Linked DNA regions of Variovorax paradoxus. The protein of the gene in region 1 interacts with the protein of each later gene in a pairwise test. Links are inferred from orthologs where the notes say so. Each region holds a gene or a part of one and is shown on either strand. Other genes may lie near its edges.

Region 1 (8,225 bases):
CCCGGACAGCAGGTAGACGCTGACATACGCCAACCCGAAATGCGCTGACAGGCCCAGCGCCACCAGCGGCGCAAACGCGGCACCGATGAGCCACGCCAGGTCGGCCGTGAGCGCGGCGCCGGTGTAGCGGTACTTGGGTTCGAAGTTGGACGTCACCGCGCCCGCCGCCTGGCCGTAGGACAGCCCGAGCAGTACGAAGCCCAGCAGAATGAAGATGTCCTGCCCGATGCGGCCGCCGTCGAGCAGCGTGGGCGCAAAGCCGCTGAATACCGCAATCAGCGCGGCCAGGCCGCCCAGCGTGAAGCGACGGCCCACGCGGTCGGCGATCAGGCCCGAGGCCACGATGCCGCCGGCGCAAAACACCGCGCCGATCATCTGCACCACGAGGAACTCGGTGATCGACTGGTCGGAATACAGCGTGATCCACGACAGCGGGAACACCGTGATCAGGTGGAACAGCGCATAGCTGGCCAGGGCCGCGAACGCACCGATCAGCAGGTTGGCGCCCTGCGAGCGGGCCAACTCGACCACGCTGGTGGGCTGCAGCTCGCGCTCTTCGAGCAGGCGGGAATAGTCTTCGGTCGCCACCAGCCGCAGGCGGGCGAACAGCGCCACCACGTTGATCGCGAAGGCCACGTAGAAGGTGTAGCGCCAGCCCCAGTCGAGGAAGTCCTTGGCCGGCAGGTTGGCGTACAGATACGCGAACAGTGCGCTGGCCACGAAAAAGCCAAGCGGCGCGCCCAGCTGGCCGAGCATGGCGTACCAGCCGCGGCGGTTCTGCGGCGCATTCAGCGCCAGCAGCGACGGCAATCCGTCCCACGAGCCGCCGAGCGCCAGGCCCTGGGCAAAGCGAAAGACCGACAGCAGCACGATGGCCGTGAACCCGATGCTCGCGTAACCCGGCAGGAAGGCGATGCCCGCGGTGGAAGTTCCCAGCAAGAACAGAGCAATCGTCAGCTTGGCTTCGCGGCCGAATCGTCGTTGGACGGCCATCGAAATGACAGTCCCGAAGGGCCGGGCGATGAACGCGAACGAAAAGACCACGAACGCATAAAGGATTCCCTCGAGACGCTCCTCGAACGGGAAAAATACGTGCGGAAACACCAGCACCGACGCAATGCCGTAAACGAAGAAATCGAAGTATTCCGATGCCCGCCCAATGATCACGCCGACAGCGATTTCGCCCGGCGCGATGTGGGAGTGTTCGCCGCCTGGCAGGGCGTCGTTTTCGGACGTGTGCGACACAGGCTGGGCGCCTTGCGGACTGATGCTGGACGTCGTCGTCATTGCGTTTTGTAATTCGGGTGTCACGTGCAGTGACAAAGGTAGACCATGAACAGAGGCTCCAAGCGTCTCACCGAACGGGGATTCTCGCCATAGGACAAAACGTCCAATAGCCGGGCGCAATCTTTGGTCGTAGATTGTGGGGTCTTTGCGCAGCCCCTGCACTTCTTTCTTTCGGCATGCCCACCCTCAAATCTCTTCGCCGATGGCCCCTGTTGCTCCCCCTTGCCTTGCTGGCAGGCTGCAACACGGTGCTCATGAACCCCTCCGGCGACATCGCCAATCAGCAGGGACGCCTCATCGTCGTCTCTACCGTGCTGATGCTGATCATCATCGTTCCGGTGATCGCGCTGACCCTCTTCTTCGCCTGGCGCTACCGCCAGTCGAACAAGGAGGCCGACTACAGCCCCGACTGGGACCACTCCACCCAGCTCGAACTCGCGATCTGGGGCGCGCCCCTCCTGATCATCATCGCGCTCGGTGCCATCACCTGGATCAGCACGCACACGCTCGACCCCTACCGGCCGCTGGGCCGGCTCGACGCCGAGCGCCCGATTCCCGCCGAGGCCAAGCCGCTGGTGGTCGAAGTGGTGGCGCTCGACTGGAAGTGGCTCTTCATCTACCCCGAACAGGGCTTTGCCACGGTGAACGAAATGGCCGCGCCGGTCGACCGGCCGATCACCTTCAAGATCACGGCCACGTCGGTGATGAACTCCTTCTTCATTCCCGCGCTGGCCGGCCAGATCTACGCCATGCCGGGCATGGAAACCAAGCTGCACGCGGTCATCAACAAGCCGGGCGAATTCGAAGGCTTCTCGGCCAACTACAGCGGCGCAGGCTTCTCGGGCATGCGCTTCAAGTTCCACGGCCTGAGCAATGAGGGCTTCGACGAGTGGGTGAAGAAGGCCAAGGCCGGCAAGGACGGCGAGCTCAACCGCGAAAGCTACCTGAAGCTCGAAGCCCCGAGCGAACGCGACCCCGTGCGCCACTACGCCCGCGTGGCCCCCGACCTGTACGACGCCATCCTGAACCGCTGCGTGGACCGCAACAAGATGTGCATGAAAGAGATGATGGCCATCGACGCGGACGGCGGCCTGGGCAAGCCCGGCGCCTTCAACGTGGCCACGAAGCCGCTCTGGCAGCCCGACCGCATCAATTCCATCAATTCGCCGACTCGCAAGTACGTCACGGCGATGTGCACCACCGAAGAATGACGATGTTCGAGAACCTTGACCTGACGAAGCTCATCTTCGGCCGCCTCACGTGGGAGGCGATTCCCTACCACGAGCCCATTCTGCTGGCGACCTTTGCGGCCGTGGTGCTGGGCGGCCTCGCCGTCCTGGCCGCTCTCAGCTACTTCAAGCTCTGGGGCACCCTGTGGCGCGACTGGATCACCAGCATCGACCACAAGAAGATCGGCATCATGTACATCGTGCTGGGCCTGGTGATGCTGCTGCGCGGCTTTGCCGACGCGCTCATGATGCGCGCCCAGCAGGCGGTCGCCTTCGGCGACAACGCGGGCTTCCTGCCGCCGCACCACTACGACCAGATCTTCACCGCGCACGGCGTGATCATGATCTTCTTCGTGGCCATGCCGCTGGTCACGGGCCTCATGAACTTCGTGGTGCCGCTGCAGATCGGCGCGCGCGACGTGGCGTTTCCGTTCCTGAACAACTTCAGCTTCTGGATGACCACCTTCGGCGCCGGCCTGGTGATGGCGTCGCTGTTCGTCGGCGAATTCGCCAAGACCGGCTGGCTGGCCTACCCGCCGCTGTCGGGCATTCTCTTCAGCCCTGACGTGGGGGTCGACTATTACATCTGGTCGCTGCAGATCGCGGGCGTCGGAACCCTGCTCTCGGGCGTCAACCTGCTGGCCACCATCGTGAAGATGCGCGCCCCGGGCATGACGATGATGAAGATGCCGGTGTTCACCTGGACGGCTCTCTGCACCAACGTGCTCATCGTGGCCGCCTTCCCGGTGCTCACCGCCGTGCTCGCGCTGCTGTCGCTCGACCGCTACGTCGGCACCAACTTCTTCACGAACGACCTCGGCGGAAACGCCATGATGTACGTGAACCTGATCTGGATCTGGGGCCACCCCGAGGTGTACATCCTGATCCTGCCGGCCTTCGGCATCTTCTCGGAAGTGGTGTCCACCTTCAGCGGCAAGCGCCTCTTCGGCTACGCCTCGATGGTGTACGCCACCATCGTGATCACGATCCTGTCGTACCTCGTCTGGCTGCACCACTTCTTCACCATGGGCTCCGGCGCCAGCGTGAACTCGTTCTTCGGCATCACGACGATGATCATCTCGATTCCGACCGGCGCGAAGATCTTCAACTGGCTCTTCACCATGTACCGCGGCCGCATCCGCTTCGAGCTACCCATGATGTGGACCGTCGGCTTCATGGTCACCTTCGTGATCGGCGGCATGACGGGCGTGCTGCTCGCGGTGCCCCCGGCCGACTTCGTGCTGCACAACAGCCTGTTCCTGATCGCCCACTTCCACAACGTGATCATCGGCGGCGTGCTGTTCGGCATGCTGGCCGGCATCACCTACTGGTTCCCGAAGGCCTTCGGCTACAAGCTCGATCCGTTCTGGGGCAAGTGCTCGTTCTGGTTCTGGCTCGTGGGCTTCTGGGTCGCGTTCATGCCGCTGTACGTGCTGGGCCTGATGGGCGTCACGCGCCGCATGAGCCACTTCCAGGACATGTCGCTGCAGTTCTGGTTCCAGGTGGCCGCCTTCGGCGCGGTGCTGATCGCACTGGGCATTGCGTCGTTCCTGATCCAGCTGGTGGTGAGCTTCGTGCGCCGCGAGTCGCTCCGCGACACCACGGGCGACCCGTGGAACGGCCGCACGCTCGAATGGTCGACCTCGTCACCACCGCCGGCCTACAACTTCGCGTTCACGCCGCGCATCCACGACAACGACGCCTGGACCGACATGAAGCGCCGCGGCTACACACGCCCGCTCGAAGGCTTCACGCCCATCCACATGCCCAAGAACACCAGCGCCGGCTTCATCATCGCGGCCCTGGCCGCGGCCTGCGGCTTCGCGATGATCTGGCAGATGTGGCTCGTGGCGGGCGTGGCGTTCGTCGCCATGCTGGCCGCGGTGATCGTCCATACCTTCAACTACAAGCGCGACTACTACATTCCCGCGGAAGAAGTCGTTCACACCGAGGCCGAGCGCACGCGCCTCCTGGCAGCAGCCCATGTCTGATACCACCGCCCTCCATTCCCCCGCGGCCGGCCACGCCCACAGCGACCAGACGGGCAAGCCGCCCGTGTTCGAGCTGTTCCACGTCGGCAACGACCACCACCCCGAGAACGGCACGCTGCTCGGGTTCTGGCTCTACCTGATGAGCGACTGCCTGGTCTTCGCCTGCCTGTTCGCGGTGTACGGCGTGCTGGGCCGCAGCTATGCGGCCGGCCCTTCGGGTGCCGACCTGTTCGACCTGCCGCTGGTGGCCGTCAACACCTCGCTGCTGCTGCTGTCGTCCATCACCTATGGCTTCGCAGTGCTCGAAATGCAGAAGAAGCGCATGGGCGGCACGCTGGCCTGGTTGGCCATCACGGGCCTGCTGGGCGCGGGCTTCATCGGCCTCGAGCTGTACGAGTTCGCCCACCTCATCCATGAAGGCGCGGGCCCGCAGCGCAGCGCGTTCCTGTCGTCGTTCTTCGCGCTGGTCGGCACCCACGGCCTGCACGTGAGCTTCGGCATCGTCTGGCTCGTCGTGCTGATGATCCAGCTGCCCAAGCATGGGTTCAGCGCCGCCAACCGCCGCCGCGTGATGTGCCTGTCGATGTTCTGGCACTTCCTGGACGTCGTGTGGATCGGCGTCTTCACCTTCGTTTATCTGATGGGATCGATGGCATGAGCACCGCCCACACTGAAACCGCAGCGCACGGCCACGGCGCGCATGACGCCCACGACGACCATCACGACGATGGCCCCGTGAGCCACAGCACCTTCAAGGGCTACATGACCGGCTTCGTGCTGGCCGTGATCCTGACCGCGATTCCCTTCTGGCTCGTGATGGGCAAGGTGCTCGTCAGCACGCACACCACCTCGCTGGTCATCCTCGGCTTTGCCGCGGTGCAGATCGTGGTCCACATGATCTACTTCCTGCACATGGACGCCAAGTCCGAGAGCGGATGGAACATGCTGGCACTGATCTTCACCATCGTGCTCGTCGTGATCACGCTGGCCGGCTCGCTCTGGGTCATGTACCACATGAACGCCAACATGATGCCGATGTCGGTGCACGACATGAAGAACATGCCTTGACGACGACGCTGCCGCCAGACCAGAGCACCCGCAACACACAGGCCGGCCGGCAGCGCTCGACGGCCGCGCGGGCGATCTTCATGGTCTGCGCGGCGCTCGCCTTTGCCGGTTTTGTCGCACTCGGCAACTGGCAGGTCGAGCGCAGGGCCTGGAAGCTCGATCTCATCGCCCGCGTCGAGCAGCGCGTGCATGCCCCGGCCACGGAAGCCCCCGGGCGAGACCGCTGGCCGCAGGTCAACGCAGCCGACGACGAATACCGGCACCTGCGCATCGCCGGCACCTTTCTCCACGACAAGGAAACCCTGGTGCAGGCCAGCACCCGGCTCGGTGCCGGCTTCTGGGTGCTGACGCCGCTGCAGGCCGCCGACGGCACCACGGTGCTGGTCAATCGCGGGTTCGTGCCGCCTGAAGCGCGCGATCGCTCGGCGCGCATAGCCGCCGAGCCCAAGGGCGAAACCACCGTGACAGGCCTGCTGCGCATCACCGAACCCAAGGGCGGCTTCCTGCGCAAGAACGATCCCGCGGCCGATCGCTGGTTCTCGCGCGACGTGCAGGCCATTGCGGCTGCACGCGGCCTCGACAACGTCGCGCCCTACTTCGTCGATGCCGATTCCGCGCCCTCCGCGCCCGGCGCAGCGCCCACCTGGCCCGCCGCGGGCCTGACGGTCATCGCCTTTCCCAACAGCCACCTCGTCTACGCCATCACTTGGTACGGCCTGGCGTTGATGGTCGCGGGCGCGGCGTGGTTCGTGTGGCGCGACGATCGGCGCCGGCGCAAGCTCGGGGACCCGCCCGGCTCAGCCGGCAGCAGCGACGACAATGCCTTTCATGCCGACGGAAGAACCCGCCAAGACGCCCGCCGCCCCGACTGAGGCCTCCGCCGTGGCGGGAGAACTGCACGCGCCGCGTGCGGGCGTGGTGAGCCTGGACAACGCCACCGGCCACAAGAACATGCAGCAGCTGATCCAGCTGCGCTGGTTCGCGGTGGTCGGGCAGGTCATCACCATCCTGTTCGTGCACTACGGCTTCGGCATACGGCTTCCGCTGAACCAGATGCTGCTGGTGCTGGCCTGCCTGGCCCTCTTCAACGTGGTGAGCCTGCTGCGCTCGCGCACGCTTCGCAAGGTGACCAACGGCGAACTGTTCTTTGCGCTGCTGGTCGACGTGGCCACGCTCACCGCGCAGCTCTACCTGAGCGGCGGCGCCACCAATCCGTTCGTCTTTCTGTACCTGCTGCAGGTCATTCTGGGCGCGGTGCTGCTCAAGGCCTGGTCGACGTGGACCATCGTCGTGGTCACCAGCCTCTGCTTTGCGGGACTGGCGCTTTTCTCGCGCCCTCTTGCACTGCCGCTCGACCACGACCGCGGACTCTGGAGCCCGTACGTGCAGGGCATGCTGATCTGCTTTGCGCTCAATGCCGCGCTGCTGGTGGTCTTCATCACGCGCATCAGCCGCAACCTGCGCGCACGCGATGCGCGGCTGGCCGACCTGCGCCAGCGTGCGTCGGAAGAAGAGCACATCGTGCGCATGGGCCTCTTGGCATCGGGCGCCGCGCACGAGCTGGGCACGCCGCTTGCCACGCTCGCGGTGATCCTCGGCGATTGGCGCCGGCTGCCGCATTTCAGTTCCGACCCCGAACTGCTGACTGAAGTGGCCGAGATGGAGCTGCAGATCCAGCGCTGCAAGAGCATCGTGAGCGGCATCCTGCTGTCGGCCGGCGAGGCGCGCGGCGAGTCGTCGGAAGAAACGACCGTGAGTACCTTTCTCGACGAACTGGTCGAGGAATGGCGCACCACGCGCCCCGTGGAAGATTTCGACTACGACAACCGTTTTGGCCGCGACCTGCCCATGGTTTCCGACTCGGCCGTGAAGCAGATGATCTGCAACGTGCTGGACAATGCCCTGGAGGCCTCGCCGCACTGGCTGCGCTTCGAAGCGGCGCAAGAGGCCGACGCGCTGACGCTCACGGTCACCGATGCGGGCCCGGGTTTTCCGGCCGCGATGCTGAAGCAGTTCGGCAAGCCCTACCAGTCGAGCAAGGGCCGGCCGGGCGGCGGGCTCGGGCTGTTCCTGGTGGTGAACGTCGCGCGCACGCTCGGAGGCCGCGTCGCAGTGCGCAACCGTCCGGAAGGCGGCGCCATCGTGGCCATCACGCTGCCGCTTGCGGCCGTCGTGCTGGAGGAAGAAGACGAAGCCATCGAGACCCTCGCAATGACCGACACCGAAGCCCATGACCGAAGCCACCGAAGCTGAGCGCCAGTTGCTGATCGTCGAGGACGACGCGGCTTTCGCGCGCACGCTCGGCCGCTCGTTCGAGCGCCGCGGCTACGCGGTCACGCATGCAAGCAATGCCGAAGAGGTCGAAACGCTGCTGCAAGCCCATTCGCCCGGTTATGCAGTGGTCGACCTCAAGCTCAACGGCGAAGCCTCGGGCCTGGCCTGCGTGCAGATGCTGCACCGGCATAGCCCCGAGATGCTGATCGTGGTGCTCACGGGCTTTGCGAGCATCGCCACGGCTGTCGAGGCCATCAAGCTCGGCGCCTGCCACTATCTTGCCAAGCCTTCCAACACGGACGACATCGAAGCCGCCTTCGGCCGTGCCACCGGCACCACCGAGGTCGAGCTGACCAACCGTTCGACCTCGATCAAG
Region 2 (5,474 bases), 2.0 Mb from region 1 along the record:
TCGCGAGCATCGAACTGATCATGCGCGAAGTCGGCAACCTCAAGCGCATCGGCGAGCAGTTCAGCGCGCAGGACAGCGGCACCCTCTCCATTGCCACCACGCACACCCAGGCGCGCTACGTGCTGCCGGTGCCCGTGGCCAGGCTGCGCGAGGCCTATCCGAAGGTCAACGTGAGCCTGCACCAGGGCTCGCCCGACCAGGTGGCACGCATGGTGATCGACGAAATTGCCGAGGTGGGCATTGCCACCGAATCGCTCGCGGACTACACCGAGCTCGTGACCCTGCCCTGCTATGAATGGCAGCACGTGCTGGTGCTCCCCAAGGACCATCCGCTGGCCGCCAAGGAGCGCATTTCGCTCGAAGACCTGGCGCTCGAACCCATCATTACCTACCACCCGTCGTTCACGGGCCGCACGCGCATCGACCACGCCTTTGCGCAGAAAAAACTCACGCCGCGCATCGCGCTCGAAGCCATCGACTCCGACGTGATCAAGACCTATGTGCGCCTGGGCCTGGGTGTGGGCATCGTGGCCGAAATGGCGGTGCGCGACGAGTCGAACGCGGACCTCGTGGTGCGCCCCATGGGCCACGTGTTCGGCCAGAACATCGCGCGCGTGGCGTTCAAGCGCAGCGCCTACCTGCGCAACTTCGTGTTCAAGTTTGCCGAGCTGCTGTCCGACCGGCTCGACCGCAACCTGATCGCGAAGGCCCTGAGCGGACATCAGCAAGACTACGATCTTTGATATTCAGCAGCCCCAGCTTTCGACCACGACCATGAGCACTGTTCTTTCCGCCCCCCGCACGCCGGAGATCGCCACCAAGCTGCCCGCCGTCGGCACCACCATCTTCACCGTGATGTCCGCACTGGCAACGGAGAAGAACGCGGTCAACCTCGGCCAGGGCTTCCCCGATTTCAAATGCGACCCGAAGCTGCTCGAAGACGTGACGGCCGCCATGGCCGCGGGCCACAACCAATACCCGCCGATGCCCGGCATTCCGGCGCTGCGCGAAGCCATTGCCGGCAAGATCGCCGCGCTCTACGGCCACAGCTACAGCGCGGCCACCGAGATCACGGTGACCGCGGGCGCCACGCAGGCCATCCTCACGGCCATTCTTGCCGTGGTACGCGCAGGCGACGAGGTGATCGTCCTGGAGCCCTGCTACGACAGCTACGTGCCCAATATCGAACTCGCAGGCGGCAGCGTGGTGCGCGTGCCGCTGGTGCCTGGCACCTTCCGGCCCGACTTCGACAAGATTGCCGCGGCGCTCTCGCCGCGCACGCGCGCCATCATCGTCAACACGCCGCACAACCCGAGCGCCACGATCTGGACCGCGGCCGAAATGCGCAAGCTCGAAGAGCTGCTGGCCCCGACCGACGTGTTCGTGATTGCCGACGAGGTGTACGAGCACATGATCTACGACGGCGCGCAGCACGAAAGCGTGGCCCGCTTCCCGGGCCTGGCGGCGCGCAGCTTCATCGTGAGCAGCTTCGGCAAGACCTATCACGTCACCGGCTGGAAGGTCGGCTTCGTTGCGGCGCCGGCGCCGCTCATGGCGGAGTTCCGCAAGGTGCACCAGTTCAACGTGTTCACCGTGAACACGCCCATGCAGCATGCGCTCGCGCAGTACATGGCCGATCCGAAGCCGTACCTCGAGCTTCCGGCCTTCTACCAGCGCAAGCGCGACCTTTTTGCCGCAGGGCTCGCCGAGAAAACCCGCTTCAAGCTGCTGCGCAGCGAGGGCAGCTATTTCCAGTGCGTCGACATCTCGGCGGTCAGCGACCTGTCCGAGGCCGACTTCTGCCTGTGGCTCACCAGCGAGATCGGCGTGGCGGCCATTCCGCTGTCGGCGTTCTACGGCAACGGCTTCGATCAGCGCGTGGTCCGTTTCTGCTTTGCCAAGAAGGACGAGACGCTGAATTCCGCGCTGGATCGCCTCGCCCGGCTCTGAACGGATCGACGCGGCTCCCAGGCCGACGCTGACGGTAGGACAGTCCTGACCGCCGAAGGAGCGGCTTTCCGGCGTGTCTTGCGCTCCCGGACACCGAGCATCAATGCTCGTAACAACAACGTCCAGGAGAAAAGCATGTCCCTCTCGTTCATTCTGCTGATCATTCTGATCCTGCTGCTGATCGGCGCGCTGCCGAGCTGGGGCTACAGCCGCAGCTGGGGCTACGGGCCAAGCGGCGGCCTGGGCCTTGTCCTGGTGATCGTGGTCATCCTGGTGCTCATGGGACGCATATGACGCTCCCGCGGATTTCCCGCACCTGAAAGGAGCCCGCGCAAGCGGGCTTCTTTTTTTGCCGCCCTGCCGCTCAGGCCTGCAGCTGGGCCCAGGCCTTGTCCAGCCGCTTGATGCTGACCGGCTGCGGCGTGCGCAGTTCCTGCGCGAAAAAGCTCACGCGAAGCTCCTCCAGCAGCCAGCGGAATTCGAGCATGCGGTCGTCCACCACGCCTTTGCGTTCCGCCGCCAGCCGCCAATAGCGTTGCTCCTGCGGCCGGAGTTCGGCCAGCTTGGCGGTATCGCGCGCGGGGTCGGCGCGCAGCTTGTCGAGCCGCAGCACGATCGCCTTGAGATAGCGCGCGAAATGCTGCAGCTGCGTCCACGGCGCATCGGCAATGAAGCGCTTGCCGACGAGGCGCTGCAACTGCTGCGCGGCATCCTGCACGGCCTCGGGGTGGATCTTCGTGTCCTTGATCTTGCGCGCGGCGGCCGCGTACTCGACCAAGATGGACGAAGCCAGGCGGGCGACCTCGTTCGCAATCAGCGTGAGCCGGCCGCGCCCTTCTTCAAGCCGGCGCTTGAAGGCGAACTCGTCGGTGGGCAAAGGCTCCTGAAGAAAGGCCCGGTCGATCGCCACGTCGATGATCTGCGTGCGCAACTCTTCGGACGTGCCCAGCGGCATGTAGGCCACCGCCATCTTCTGCAGATCGGGGATGTTCTTCTCGAGGTACTTGAGCGCGTCTTTCAGCTGCAGTGCGAACAGCCGGCGCAGGCCGGCGCGGTGCTTGGCGGCCGCCACCGCGGGTTCATCGAACACCTCGATGGTGACCGCGTCGCCCTCGTCGCGCAGCGCCGGAAAGCCGATCAGCGACTGCGATCCGCGGCGCACTTCCATCAGCTCGGGCAGTTCGCCGAAGCTCCAGTTCGTGTAGCGCTGGCCTGCGGGCAGGCTCGGCGCGGCGGCGGCTGGCGCTGCGGCGGTGCCCGTGGCTTGCACGCGCCCGTCGCTGCCGTCCGCCGGTTTTCGCTCCGCGGAAGCCTTGACGTTGAGACCCGCCAGCGCCTGGAAAGCGCCCCGCGCCTGCGCACCCAACTCTGCCTTGAGCGCGCCCAGGTTGCGTCCCATGCCGAGCTGACGGCCGTGTTCATCCACGATGCGCAGGTTCATGAACAGGTGCGGCGGCAGCATGTCGAGCTTGAAGTCGGCGCGCTTGACGTCGATGCTCGTCGCATCGCGCACGCGCTTGAGCAGCACGTCGGTCAGCGAGCCGTGGCCGAACATCTCGGGCGCCGAGAGTTCCTCGGCCAGCTTCGCGGCCGATTCGGGCAGCGGCACCAGCCGCGAGCGCGGACGCTGCGGCAGGCTCTTGAGCAGCGCCTGGATCTTGTCCTTCAGCATGCCCGTCACCAGCCATTCGCAGCGCTCCTCGCTCACCTGGTTGAGCACGAAGAGCGGCACGCTGACCGTGAGGCCGTCCTTCGCGTCGCCCGGCTCGTGCAGATAGCTCGCCGCGCAATCGACGCCGCCAAGCTTCAGCGTGGCGGGAAAGGACTGCGTGGTGATGCCCGCCGCCTGGTGGCGCATGAGCTCCTCGCGCGTCAGGAAGAGCAGGCGCGGCTGCTCCCTGGACGCATGGCGGTACCAGTTCTCGAAGGTGATGCCGCTCGCTACATCGGCGGGCAGCTGCGCGTCGTAGAACGCGAAGATCAGTTCTTCATCGACCAGCACGTCCTGCCGGCGCGCCTTGTGCTCCAGCCCTTCGACCTCGCGCACCAGCTTGCGGTTGGCCGTGAGGAAGGGGAACTTGCTTTCCCACTGTCCGGCCACCAGCGCCTCGCGAATGAAGATCTCGCGCGCCGCGACCGGATCGACCTTGGTGAAATCGACGCGGCGGCCGCTGTAGACCACGAGGCCGTAGAGCGTGGCGCGCTCCAGCGCCGAAACCTGAGCGCCCTTCTTCTCCCAGTGCGGATCGAGCAGCTGCTTCTTCAGCAGGTGGCCGGCCACCTGTTCGAGCCACTGCGGCTCGATGTTCGCAATGCCGCGGCCGAAGAGCCGCGTGGTTTCGACCAATTCGGCCGCAACGATCCAGCGGCCCGGCTTCTTCTTCAGGTGCGCGCCCGGATGCTTGTAGAACTTGATGCCGCGTGCACCGAGGTACGCCTCGTCGTCCTCGAGCTTCCAGCCCACGTTGCCGAGCAGGCCCGCGAGCATCGACAGGTGCAGCGGCTCATAGCCTGCAGGCTCCGCGTTGATGCGCCACTTGTGCTCGGTCACGACCGTGAGCAACTGCGAATGGATGTCGCGCCATTCGCGCACGCGACGAATGTTGATGAAGTTCTGGCGCAGCAGCTGCTCGTACTGGCGGTTGCTGAGCTTGTGCGTGTCGCCATGGCCGCCACGCGCATCGGCGATCCATTTCCACAGCCGCAGGTAGCCGCTGAATTCGCTCTTGTCGTCGTCGAATTTCGAATGCGCCTGGTCGGCCTGCTGCTGCGCATCCATCGGCCGGTCGCGCACGTCCTGCACGCTGAGCGCCGAGGCGATGACCAGCACTTCTTCGAGCGCGCCGCGTGTGCGAGCCTCCAGAATCATCCGGCCCACGCGCGGATCGAGCGGCAGCTTGGCGAGCTCGGCGCCGGTGGCCGTGAGCTCGTTGGCATCGTCGACCGCGCCCAGCTCGTTGAGCAGCTGGTAACCGTCGGCAATCGCGCGCGGCGAAGGCGCCTCGAGAAATGGAAACTGAGCCACGTCGCCCAGGCGCAGCGACTTCATGCGCAGGATCACACCAGCGAGCGACGACCGCAGGATTTCGGGGTCGGTAAACCGCGGCCGGCCGTCGAAATCCTTCTCGTCGTAGAGCCGGATGCAGATGCCGTTGGCCACGCGGCCGCAACGGCCCGCGCGCTGGTTGGCCGCGGCCTGGCTGATCGGCTCGACCAGCAGCTGCTCGACCTTGCTGCGGAAGCTGTAGCGCTTGACGCGCGCGGTGCCGGTGTCGATCACGTAGCGGATGCCCGGCACCGTGAGCGAGGTTTCCGCCACGTTGGTGGCCAGCACAATGCGCCGGCCCGTGTGGCTGTCGAAGATGCGGTCCTGCTCGGGGCCCGACAGCCGCGCGAACAGCGGCAGCACCTCGGCATTGCGCAGCAGCGGCTGGTGGCTCAGGTGGCGGCGCAGGTGGTCGGCCGCCTCCCGGATCTCGCGCTCGCCGGGCAGGAACACGAGGATGTCGCCCGCGTTGTGCGGA

What was found. Proteins that work in one complex are often made in the same cells at the same time.
Region 2: the proteins of cyoB (region 1) and QFZ42_RS12395 interact in binary tests that used the Escherichia coli proteins (3 or more experiments, as listed by UniProt). The link is inferred for Variovorax paradoxus from one-to-one orthologs.

The regions. Positions count from the first base shown.
Region 1 is NZ_JAUSXG010000001.1:624,518-632,742, reverse strand. Bases 2,002-5,000 are described here. They hold cyoB (cytochrome o ubiquinol oxidase subunit I), read left to right. Parts: upstream 2,002-2,494; coding sequence 2,495-4,507; downstream 4,508-5,000. Other genes in these bases: cyoC (cytochrome o ubiquinol oxidase subunit III), read left to right, coding at 4,500-5,000; cyoA (ubiquinol oxidase subunit II), read left to right, coding at 2,002-2,498. Outside these bases: QFZ42_RS03010 (MFS transporter), read right to left, coding at 1-1,287; more of cyoA, read left to right, coding at 1,464-2,001; more of cyoC, read left to right, coding at 5,001-5,165; cyoD (cytochrome o ubiquinol oxidase subunit IV), read left to right, coding at 5,162-5,575; QFZ42_RS02985 (SURF1 family protein), read left to right, coding at 5,656-6,447; QFZ42_RS02980 (ATP-binding protein), read left to right, coding at 6,404-7,828; QFZ42_RS02975 (response regulator transcription factor), read left to right, coding at 7,806-8,225. UniProt on the Escherichia coli protein: Cytochrome bo(3) ubiquinol oxidase is the terminal enzyme in the aerobic respiratory chain of E.coli that predominates when cells are grown at high aeration.
Region 2 is NZ_JAUSXG010000001.1:2,642,856-2,648,329, forward strand. Bases 1-2,862 are described here. They hold QFZ42_RS12395 (pyridoxal phosphate-dependent aminotransferase), read left to right. Parts: upstream 1-774; coding sequence 775-1,950; downstream 1,951-2,862. Other genes in these bases: QFZ42_RS12390 (CysB family HTH-type transcriptional regulator), read left to right, coding at 1-743; QFZ42_RS12400 (DUF3309 family protein), read left to right, coding at 2,086-2,244; hrpA (ATP-dependent RNA helicase HrpA), read right to left, coding at 2,315-2,862. Also shown: more of hrpA, read right to left, coding at 2,863-5,474. UniProt on the Escherichia coli protein: Shows aminotransferase activity with methionine and histidine as substrates, and to a lesser extent also with phenylalanine.